2 regions of the Cohnella hashimotonis genome follow, and region 1 is predicted to be linked to the other one. Evidence: riboswitches for the same ligand, from Rfam matches in the RefSeq annotation. Region 1 holds a riboswitch; the other holds the start of a gene.
What was found. Region 1 has a riboswitch for ZMP and ZTP ahead of KB449_RS22145 (bifunctional 5,10-methylenetetrahydrofolate dehydrogenase/5,10-methenyltetrahydrofolate cyclohydrolase). Riboswitches for the same ligand answer to the same signal wherever they lie in the genome.

Region 1 (5,240 bases):
GAAGCGCCGAAGCTGACCGCAAGCGAGGTCGCCTGGGCGGGACCGGCGCTGGAGCAGTTGGACAAGTATTACGGGGCCAACGTCTCTCAGTTTATTCTCGGCTACAAGCCGATGTCCGAGTGGGACGCCTTTATCGAGGGGCTGAACAAGCTGAGTATGACCAGGCTGAAAGCGTTGTATCAGCAGGCGTTCGATCGGGCAAAGGAAGGCGGGCGACCGTGAACGCCGGAGGCGCGGATGAACGTTTGCGCCGCCGTCACTCAAGCATCCTGCGGCGGGCGATGTCCTGCGCTTCTCGCGCCATGTCCGCGATGAGACGCATCAGATCGGCCGCCTGTTCGGCATATGCCGCTTCCAGCTTTGCGTCCTGAAGCGAACCGAAGTTAATCTCCGCGGTGAGCAGGGCGGACCGCGCCGCGGCCTCCAGCAGAATTGCGGCGATCGCCAGGTCGGACAAGACGTTTTTATTGGCGCCTTCTGCGATCCGCAGCGTATGGCTCAAGCCTTCCCGGCATTGATCCATGAGACGGAGGGGCACCGCGGTCGCTTGGACGGCGGCTTCGCGCAGCGCCGCCCGGCGCTGCGCTTTTTCCTCTTCGGTCGCCTTCGGCAGCCGCAGCGCGCTCATGTACCGGTCGAACGACGCGATATCCGCATGCATCAACGTCTCGCATTCGGCGCTCAGGCGGCTCATCTCCGCGAGCGTCTCTTCGATCTGCGGCCGGATCGCCGTGAACTTGTCGCCTTGCGACAGCCGGCCGACCATCGATGTCATCGCGGCCCCCAGCGCGCCAACCACTGCGGCTACGCTGCCGCCGCCGGGCGTCGGGTCTGCGCTGCCCGCTCGTCCGATGAAGCTCCGAATCGATTGATCCCACGAGATGTCGCTCATTCGCCGATCGCCTCCTTTTGCTGCTGCCAATCGATCGCATCCATCAAGTTCCTGAACACGATCGCGGTCGTCAACGTACCTACGCCGCCGGGCACAGGCGAATAGGCTGCGGCGCGATCGCCCGCGCCTGCGGCCACATCGCCGGCGATGCTGCCGTCCGCGAGCTCGTTGATGCCGGCATCGACCAGAACGAGGCCGGGATGGACCATGCCGGGGGTCACCGTATCCGGGCGGCCGACGGCGACGAAGGCGAACGCCGCACGCGAGAGGTGCGCCGCGATATCCGGCGTGCGGGAGTGGCAGACGGTGACGGTCGCTTGCTCCCGCTGCAGCAGATGGAAGAGCGGCAGCCCGACGGTCTGGCCGCGTCCCACCAGCGTGACGTCGGCGCCTTCGAGCGCGTAGCCGTAATGCTTGACGAGCGCGATGCAAGCTTGCGGCGTGGCCGGGTAGAGGCCGGCTTCGCCCGTGACGACGGCGAGCTTGTTGGCGGGTGTGACGCCATCGACGTCTTTGGCCGGCGCGATGGCCCGCTCGATGCGGCGCGCGGACAAACGGGCGGGCAGCGGCAGCTCCAGCAGGATGCCGTGAATGGCGGGATCCGCATTGCACTCGGCGATCAGCTGCAGGAGGGACGCTTCGGTCGCGCTGGCCGGGAGCTCGTGAAGTCGGTAGGCGACGCCGAGCCGGTCCGCGATTTTGCGTTTGGCTTGCGCATAGTAAGCGGAAGCCGGATCTCCTTCAACCAGAATAACGGCCAGCTGCGGCTGCGTGCCGGATTCCTTGAGCGCCTGCGCGCGCGAGCGGACGTGGTCGTAGATTCGTTCCGCCGCTTCCTTGGCTTTCATAATCGTCGTCATACCGTGGTCCTCCTTTAATGGGAATGCCGATTTTTAAACGAAAAAGGACCCGCGGCAGGCTCGTATGCGCATACGAGTCCTGCTCGCGGATCCTTTTCTCCCAGGCGAACGGAAGGGTCCCGCCGCATGCTCCCTCGTGGTCGATTCCACTGATCTCGCCAGTCGCAAGCGGCTCTATAACACTCATAGTATCAGACCCGGCTGCGATTGGAAACCGTTGAGAAACGGGAAGCGCGATATCGGGATTAGGAAGCAGATGGTAGAATAGGACGTATGCAGGGGACTTCGAATAAAGAGGAGCGCGGAGCGGATGCAGAAGGAAAGGGAGACGGCGGCCATCGCGGTAGCCGACTTCATGGACAAGCTCGAACATCCGATGAAACGGGAGATCGAGGCGCTGCGCGCGCTTGTACGCGACGCGGACGTCCGGCTCGCCGAGGGCATTAAGTGGAACGCACCCAGCTACAGCGTTGACGGAGAGGATCGGGTCACGCTTAACCTGCAGGGCAAGGGCATAATCCGGCTCGTCTTCCATGCCGGCGCGAAGAAAAAGAATTTGAATATCCGCGCGGCATGGGGCGAGGACGCGTCCGGACTGCTTGAATGGGCGGCCGACGACCGGGCGATCGTCAAGCTCGCGGGCATGGACGACGTGCGGGAAAAAGGGGACAAATTGGCGAGCGTCATACGGCGTTGGCTTGAAGCGACGAGCTGAGGGCTGCCGCCGTTCGCTAACCATTCGCGAGGAAGCGTTTGCCATTTCAAGGTGCCATGTGTTAGAATCGAGGTACTTTACGGAACGGAGGGTTGCCGTGTGATAGACTACATCCGAGTTCGCACTTTGGTCGGCTAATGATTAGCGCCCAAGCTCTGCCTGCAGGCAGGGGACTCAGATGAAGTCTGTCTACATTCGAAGGCAACCCGCGCGGGAGCTGCGCCGGTTCGCTTGTTCGCGGATGCTTTGTCGTCCGCCGGCGGCCGGCCTTTGGATAGGCACGATTTCGAGCGCGATTTTCCCATGTCGGGGGAATCGTGTTTCCTCGATCTGATCACCCTGAACGCAGGCGGACGAAGCCTGTGTTTTTTTGTTTTACCGATCACGAGAGGATGATGAGTATATGGAACGAGAAGATATCGAACCGAACAACCTGGCGCGCGCCGTCGTCGTGGGCGTTCAGCTGAACAACGCGCCGGGATTCGAATATGCCATGCAGGAGCTTCGCAACCTGGCGGACGCATGCGGCATCGAGACGGTCGGCGAGCTGACGCAAAAGGCGGAACGCGTGAATTCCGCCCATTATATCGGCAGCGGCAAGGTGGAGGAGCTGAAGGCGATCGCCGCGGAGCTCGACGCCTCGACGGTCATTTTTAACGACGAGCTGTCCCCCTCGCAAATTCGCAACCTGGAGTCCGCGCTGGAGCGTCGGGTCATCGACCGCACGATCCTGATCCTCGACATCTTCGCCGAGCGCGCGCAGACGAAGGAGGCGCAGCTGCAGGTCGAGGTGGCGAAGCTCCAGTACATGCTGCCTCGGCTGGTGGGTCTGCGCGAATCGCTCGGACGTCAAGGCGGCGGATCAGGCCTTAAGAACCGCGGCGCCGGGGAGACCAAGCTGGAGCTGGACCGCCGGCGGATCGAGGAGCGCATCTCGCATATGCAGCAGGAGCTCGAGAAGCTGGTCGCCCGCCGCCAGGTCCAGCGCAAGCAGCGCCAGAAAAACGAGGTGCCTGTCGTCGCGCTCGTCGGCTACACGAACGCCGGCAAGTCCAGCCTCATGAACGCGCTGCTGGCAGCTTACGAACCCGAATCCGGCAAGCGCGTGCTGGCCAAGGATATGCTGTTCGCCACACTGGAGACCGCCGTTCGCAGCATCTCGCTGCCTGACCGCAAAACCTTTCTGTTAGCGGACACGGTCGGCTTCGTCAGCCAGCTGCCGCACCATCTCGTGAAGGCGTTTCGCTCCACGCTAGAGGAAGTGTCCGAGGCGGATCTGCTCGTCCACGTCGTGGACGCCGCCAATCCCGAATACGAGCAGCATATCGCCGTGACCCGGGAAACGCTGATGGACCTGGGCGCCGACGGGATTCCGGCCATCTATGCCTACAACAAGGCGGATCTGCTGCCGGACGCCGACTTCCCGCGCGTCGACGGCGATATCGTCTACCTGTCCGCCGCGAGCGGCCAAGGCGTCGAAGAGCTCGTGAAGATGATCAGGGACCGCGTCTTCGGCGACTATGTCGAGGGCGAGGTGCTGATTCCGTACGACCAGGGCCGGCTCGTCGCTTACTTTAACGAGCATGCTGACGTACGAAGCACGGAGTACGAGGAAACGGGCACGCGCCTGTCTCTCAGCTGCAGGGCGGCGGATTACGAGCGGTACCGCGAATTGTTCGTGGAGCGATAGGAACGAAGAGCATTAGGAACGAAGAGGACCGCTCGAAGGAGCGGTCCTTTCCAGGTCGGATCGGCGAAGCGGGTTATGTTCGGCATGCGCCGGTCACCCAGCTCGCGCCGATGCGCGCGATCGGAACGGTGTTCGGCACCGCGCTTGGCGTAAGGCTGCCGAAGGAAAAGCAGGGGATGAGGCGGCTTGCGGCCTCACTGCTTATTACGACGGGCATCATCGTCCTTAGGATATGGGGCTAGCCGCATTTCCAGCGCTTCGCGGTCCGCTTTTTTCAGCTTGCTCACGACCGCATCGTAGGAATGATCGACCATCGCCTTCAAGTCCTCGTCAGGCACGGTACCGTCGAGACGGACGGTGTTCCAATGCATCTTGTTTAAATGGTAGCCGGGAATGACGGCGGCGTACTGCTGCCTGAGACTCTCAGCGAGCACAGGATCGCATTTCAAGCTGACGGAGGGCGGCTCGCCGCGTTCGTCCACCAGCGCGAACACTTTGCCCGACACCTTCAGCACGAGCGGCTGGTCGCCGAACGGATAATCTTTAATGGCGCCTTTTTTGGTCAGGATGTACTTGACCAGCGACGGGACGTTCATCCGGGAATCCTCCATTCATACACGCGTTTATCCTTCAGATATAACACGCCGGGCGGCAAAAGTTAAGTCTGTCCGATTTTTTCGAGTGCCTTCATTATATTAGAAAGGGGCGATAACGCGATGAGCGAAAAAGACATCGTCGATCGCACGCGGCGGCCGAACACGATATCGTCGATAAAGACGCAGCTCGGGCAGCTCGGCGTTCGCCTCGGCGACACGCTGCTCGTCCATTCCTCCTTGTCCCGGATGGGCTGGGTATGCGGCGGACCGCAGGCGGTGATTGTGGCGCTCCTGCAGGCTGTCGGCGAAGACGGCACGATCGTCATGCCGGCGCAGAGCGGCGATTGGAGCGATCCGGCCGAATGGCAGAATCCGGCCGTGCCCGCGGACTGGCTCGAGACGATCTACCGCGAGATGCCCGCATTCGATCCGGCGCTCTCGCCGACGCGGGGGATGGGGCGGATCGCCGAGCTGTTCCGGACCTGGC
Region 2 (5,240 bases), on a different contig from region 1:
GACGTTTTGGGGCATGCTCGTTTTCGCCCTCAGCGTGAGCATCGACGCCTTTTCGGTCGGCGTCTCGCTGGGCATGTTCTCCGCGCATATGATGTTTACGGTGCTGATGTTCGGATTCGTGGGTGGAGCCATGAGCGTGCTGGGTCTGCTGCTCGGGACGCGCGTGAGCCAGTCGCTCGGCGGTTACGGGGAAGCGTTCGGCGGGGTCATATTGTTTGCATTCGGCCTGCTGTTTCTGATATAACTAGTTCACTATAAAGTGACGGGGCGACGGTCCGTCCGAATGAGGAGGCTAGGATAATGCGGCGTATATTGATGGTGTGCACCGGGAATACATGCCGGAGTCCGATGGCCGAAGCTCTGCTGCGGGATTGGGCGAGACGGACGGGCGCGGAGATGGAAGTGCGGTCCGCCGGGGTGGCTGCCCAATCGGGCATGCCGATCTCCGCGAACGCGGCGGAGACGCTGAGGCGCAGCAATGTCGCGCTGCCGGGTTCTTCGACGAGGCTTGACCGGGGAGACGTGGAGTGGGCGGAGCTCATCCTGACGATGACCGCCTCCCATAAGCGGGCAATCGCGGAGCGGTATCCGCATGCGGCTTCCAAGACCTATACGCTCAAGGAATACGCAAGCCAGAGCGAGGCGCTGCTGCCGGACCTGCAGGAGATGGATCGCCTTCATGCGGAATTTCAGGTGGCGCTGGCGCTCGGCAAGCCGTTCCCCGAACAGGACAAGCGGCGCCTGAGCGAGCTGTCGCGGCGCGCGCCAGATCTTGATATCGCGGACCCTTACGGCGGGCCGCTCGCGGTATACGAAGCTTGCGCGCGGGAGATTCGCGAGGCGATCGATCGGGCTTTTGGCGGGCGGCAAGCTGCAGATTGATTGAATGCTTTAAGTGTTCTTACTTAACTACGTCGGCAAAGCGCCGCTTGCTCCGGCTGTGGAGCGGGCGGCGCTATTTTAATGCGAATCCCGCAGCTTGGCGACCTCTTCCTGAGGCAGATCGAGCAGGTCGGCGATCTGTCCGGGCGTAAAGCCTTTGGCCAGCAGCTTGCGCACGCTCTCGGCGCGGCCGCTCTCTCTGCCCTTTTCCAGACCTTCCTCCAAGCCTTCCTCGTAGCCCCAGCGCTTCCATGCAGGCATCAATTCCATTACGCGTTCGGCCTCCTCCGGATCGCGGGCATGCAGCTCGCGTAAAATGGACCGGTCCTCTTCGAATTCGGGCCGGTAGTAGAGATCCGCAATCGACATGACGAGCGCCAGCTTGGCGTCGTCCAGCGTCGGATGCAGCCTCGCCAGCATTTTGAGGTAAGCCAGGCGAAGCTCGCGTCTGTCCTTTTCATTATAACCCATCCGCGACAACAGCGCAGCGGCGACCGGGTTGTCCGACTTGGCGAAACGCCGCCAATCCAGACGGGCTAGTTCCAGCTTGCGGAAGCGGAATTCCACGATGCTCTCCTCCTCGAAGCGCATCGAATATCCGTCAGGCTCGTCTCTTGCGCGGTTTCCGGTGAACACGGCCACGGGGACGATCACTTTATAGGTTTTGCGGTGGCGCTCCAGCAGCCTTGCAAAATACAGGAACATCCGCTCCGCAAAATCCGCTTGCGCATAAGATTGCGGCTCCAGATGAATAAGGATGAATACGTTCTTGCCTCGCAGGCGAACCTCGACCAGCAAATCTACCGTGCGTTTTTCGCCTCCGACGACATCCACCAACAGCTCTTGCATGAGAAAGCGAGTATGGGAGAAGTCGATCGAACGGTAAAGCTCGGGAAAAAACAAGGCCATGAATTCGGCGAAAAAGGTTTGCAGCAGCTTCTTGAACGCTTCGTCGTGCGGCGCCATCTCGGATCGTCACGCTCCTCGGGAAAACAAAAAGCGCCGCCAGCTCTCGTGGGAGAGCGTGCGACGCATGCTTTGCGACCGTATTCGTGACATCAGTTTAACAGGCGATCGGCTACGACGCAACTCCCGGCTTCCATTAAATCTCTTCATTCCAGTCGGGACTTCTGTCTTCGTAATTGTCCGCTCCTGCCATTCCGTCCGCCATCTCGTATTGCTCTTCGTTCGCGGCGCTCTGAATGTCCTCCGAGCTGACGGCGAGGTAGAGGTAGCCGTCCTCGCGGTTTTTGCGCAGCGCCTTTTCTTTCATAAACTTCGGGCTGGCATCCCCGGCTTCTTCGTCGTAGACAAGGATGATGCCTTCCGTTTTGCGTAGGAGCAAGTCGTCGCGTGCGGTGAACTGCCAAGGGCCGCTGTAGGGCTGCTTGCTCACTGCCGCATAGTAATCGACGTTTTTCAGGATGTCGCGGTAGTATTCTTGTTTATCCTCGCTCCACTTTTCCTCCTGGCCCTCGAATGCCGTCAGGATCGACAGCCGCAGCTGCGGATAATTCTTTTTCAGCGCGATGACGGATTCGCAAGCCCATAGATCGACGCCGTATTGGCCGGGCGTGATGACCCATTCGAGACCTTCCTCGACCAAAGGGATGAGCTTGGACTCGATCGCTTTCCGTATAAAAGGGATGCCCTTGTGTTTTTGTCCGAAAATGCCGAGCTCGTGCGCACGGTATCCGGTAATCAGCAGATTGTTCATGCTCGCTCCTTACTGAACCGTCATAAATCTTCGTAAGGATGATTATAGTCTATTTTCGATTGACTTCGGCATTTTCCTTCGCTATTATGTAGCTACAAGTTGCAGTTCCGGTGTAACTGGCGACACAAGTGGGATTAACCACAGTGGAGCACCGGAATGTCGGCCGGTCGCCTGGGCAGAGAGCAGCGTGCTTTGAGCACGTGTGCTCTTTTTCGTCTTTTTTCGGCAAATTCGGTATAATACAACTGACAATCAAGGGAGGTAGGTACAGTCATGATCATCGCTATCGGCGCCGACCACGCGGGCTATCGTCTCAAGGACGTCATCGTCCCGTTTCTGGAAGCGCAGGGTCACCAGATTATCGATCTCGGATGCCATTGCGGGGATTCGGTGGATTATCCGGATTATGCCGTGCCCGTCTGCGGAAAGGTCGTCAGCGGGGAGGCGGACAGGGGCATCCTGATCTGCGGGACGGGGATCGGCATGTCGATCGCGGCGAACAAGACGCCGGGCATCCGCTGCGCGCTCGTGCACGATTTGTTCTCGGCCAAGGCCACGCGCGAGCACAACGATACCAACGTGCTGGCGATGGGCGAGCGCGTCGTCGGACCGGGCGTCGCCGAGGAGATCGTTCGCGTCTGGCTGGACACGCCTTTCTCCGAAGGACCTCGCCATGTCGGACGTCTGAACAAGGTCAAGGCGATCGAAGAGCAGCAGGCACTTCATCCTTGAACGGACCGGGAGGCGCGATGCGACGATGACTGACCAAGACCAAGCGTTGCCCGTCGCGGGCCAAGTCGAAAAAGCGCTGTCCGAGCTGGCCGAAGTCGCGGCCTTGGGTGCGGGACAGATCGTCGTGCTGGGCGTCAGCACGAGCGAAGTGCAAGGGCGCCGCATCGGCACGTCCGGAGCGCCTGCCGTCGCCCGCGAGATCTATGAAGGCGTGCGGCGCGTCCGCGAGCGACGGGGGTTCGAGACCGTATGGCAATGCTGCGAGCACCTGAACCGCGCGCTTGTGACCGAGCGGAGCTTAGCTGTCTCCCGCGGCTGGACGATCGTATCGGCCGTGCCCGTGCCCAAGGCAGGCGGCTCCATGGCTGCCTATGCATTCAGCCAGTTGACGGATCCCTGCCTCGTCGAGGCTGTGGCCGTCGATGCGGGACTGGATATCGGCGAAACGATGATCGGCATGCACTTGCGTCCGGTCGCCGTGCCGGTAAGGCCGTCGGGCCGCTGGATCGGCGAGGCGCGGGTGACGATGGCATACGCGCGCCCGAAGCTGATCGGCGGCGAACGCGCGGTCTACGCGCTGCCAAGCCGGGAGCGGGAGGCGCCGCCTTCCGGAACGTGCGACTGAGCCGCAGCTGTCCGGCTAACGGCGCGCCGAGCGGCCGAGTCCCGGCCGAGATAGCCGGAAAAACCGGCTAACGGCACTTCACGCGAATGCCTTTTCCGCTAACCATCCCTTACAATAAATCAACTTTCCATAACCCTAAGGAGGACCAACCATGACCGCCAATCTGCGCAAGCAAGACCCCGAGATCGTCAAAGCCCTTAACCTCGAGCTCGGCCGCCAACGCGACAACCTCGAGCTGATCGCGTCCGAGAACATTGTGAGCGAAGCCGTCCTCGAAGCGATGGGTACCGTGCTCACGAATAAATATGCGGAAGGCTACCCGGGCAAGCGGTTCTACGGCGGCTGCGAGTACGTCGACATTCCCGAAGAGATCGCCCGCAACCGCGCCAAGGAACTGTTCGGCGCCGACCATGCCAACGTGCAGCCGCACTCCGGCGCGCAGGCGAACCTCGCCGTCTACCTGGCGACGTTGCAACCGGGCGACACCGTGCTCGGCATGAACCTCGCGCACGGCGGCCACCTGACGCACGGTAGCCCGGTTAACGCTTCCGGCCTGCTGTATAACTTCGTCGCTTACGGCGTCGACGAGCAGACCTTCACGATCAACTACGACGAAGTCCGCAAAGCCGCGTTCAAGCACCGTCCGCGTATGATCGTCGCCGGCGCGAGCGCGTATCCGCGCATCATCGACTTTGAAGTGCTCGGCCAGATCGCTCGCGACGTGGGCGCGCTGTTCATGGTCGACATGGCGCATATCGCCGGCCTCGTGGCAGGCGGCCAGCACCCGAGCCCGGTGCCGCACGCGCACTTCGTCACGACGACGACGCACAAGACGCTGCGCGGCCCGCGCGGCGGCCTGATCCTGTGCACCAAGCCTTGGGCGGCGGCGATCGACAAGGCGGTATTCCCCGGCACGCAAGGCGGTCCGCTTATGCACACGATCGCGGCCAAAGCCGTTGCGCTCGGAGAAGCGCTGCAGCCGTCCTTCAAGGACTACGCGGCTAACGTCGTGACCAACGCCAAGGCGCTTGCGGAGTCGCTGACTGCAGAAGGCATCAACCTGGTCTCCGGCGGCACGGACAACCACCTGATGCTCGTGGACACCCGCAGCCTGAACATCACGGGCAAGGATGCCGAGCACTTGCTCGACTCCGTGGGCATCACCGTCAACAAGAACGCGATTCCGTTCGATCCGACGAGCCCGTTCATCACGAGCGGCATCCGCATCGGAACGCCGGCCGTAACTTCGCGCGGCATGGACGCCGCGGCGATGAAAAAGATCGG

Region 2: it holds a riboswitch for ZMP and ZTP, as region 1 does, so the genes downstream of both, rpiB (ribose 5-phosphate isomerase B) here and KB449_RS22145 (bifunctional 5,10-methylenetetrahydrofolate dehydrogenase/5,10-methenyltetrahydrofolate cyclohydrolase) in region 1, are expected to answer to the same signal.

Annotation. Positions count from the first base shown of each region.
Region 1 is NZ_JAGRPV010000001.1:5,442,812-5,448,051, reverse strand. It holds gene KB449_RS22155 (extracellular solute-binding protein) at 1-222, shown strand, start outside; gene KB449_RS22150 (cyclodeaminase/cyclohydrolase family protein) at 257-892, opposite strand; gene KB449_RS22145 (bifunctional 5,10-methylenetetrahydrofolate dehydrogenase/5,10-methenyltetrahydrofolate cyclohydrolase) at 889-1,752, opposite strand; ZMP/ZTP riboswitch at 1,844-1,928, opposite strand; gene KB449_RS22140 (DUF1801 domain-containing protein) at 2,063-2,467, shown strand; gene hflX (GTPase HflX) at 2,871-4,157, shown strand; gene KB449_RS22130 (MmcQ/YjbR family DNA-binding protein) at 4,352-4,753, opposite strand; gene KB449_RS22125 (AAC(3) family N-acetyltransferase) at 4,874-5,240, shown strand, end outside.
Region 2 is NZ_JAGRPV010000002.1:157,073-162,312, forward strand. It holds gene KB449_RS35225 (manganese efflux pump MntP) at 1-244, shown strand, start outside; gene KB449_RS35230 (low molecular weight protein arginine phosphatase) at 301-882, shown strand; gene KB449_RS35235 (Rpn family recombination-promoting nuclease/putative transposase) at 961-1,848, opposite strand; gene KB449_RS35240 (SLOG family protein) at 1,985-2,599, opposite strand; ZMP/ZTP riboswitch at 2,702-2,783, shown strand; gene rpiB (ribose 5-phosphate isomerase B) at 2,873-3,331, shown strand; gene KB449_RS35250 (TIGR01440 family protein) at 3,357-3,956, shown strand; gene KB449_RS35255 (serine hydroxymethyltransferase) at 4,108-5,240, shown strand, end outside.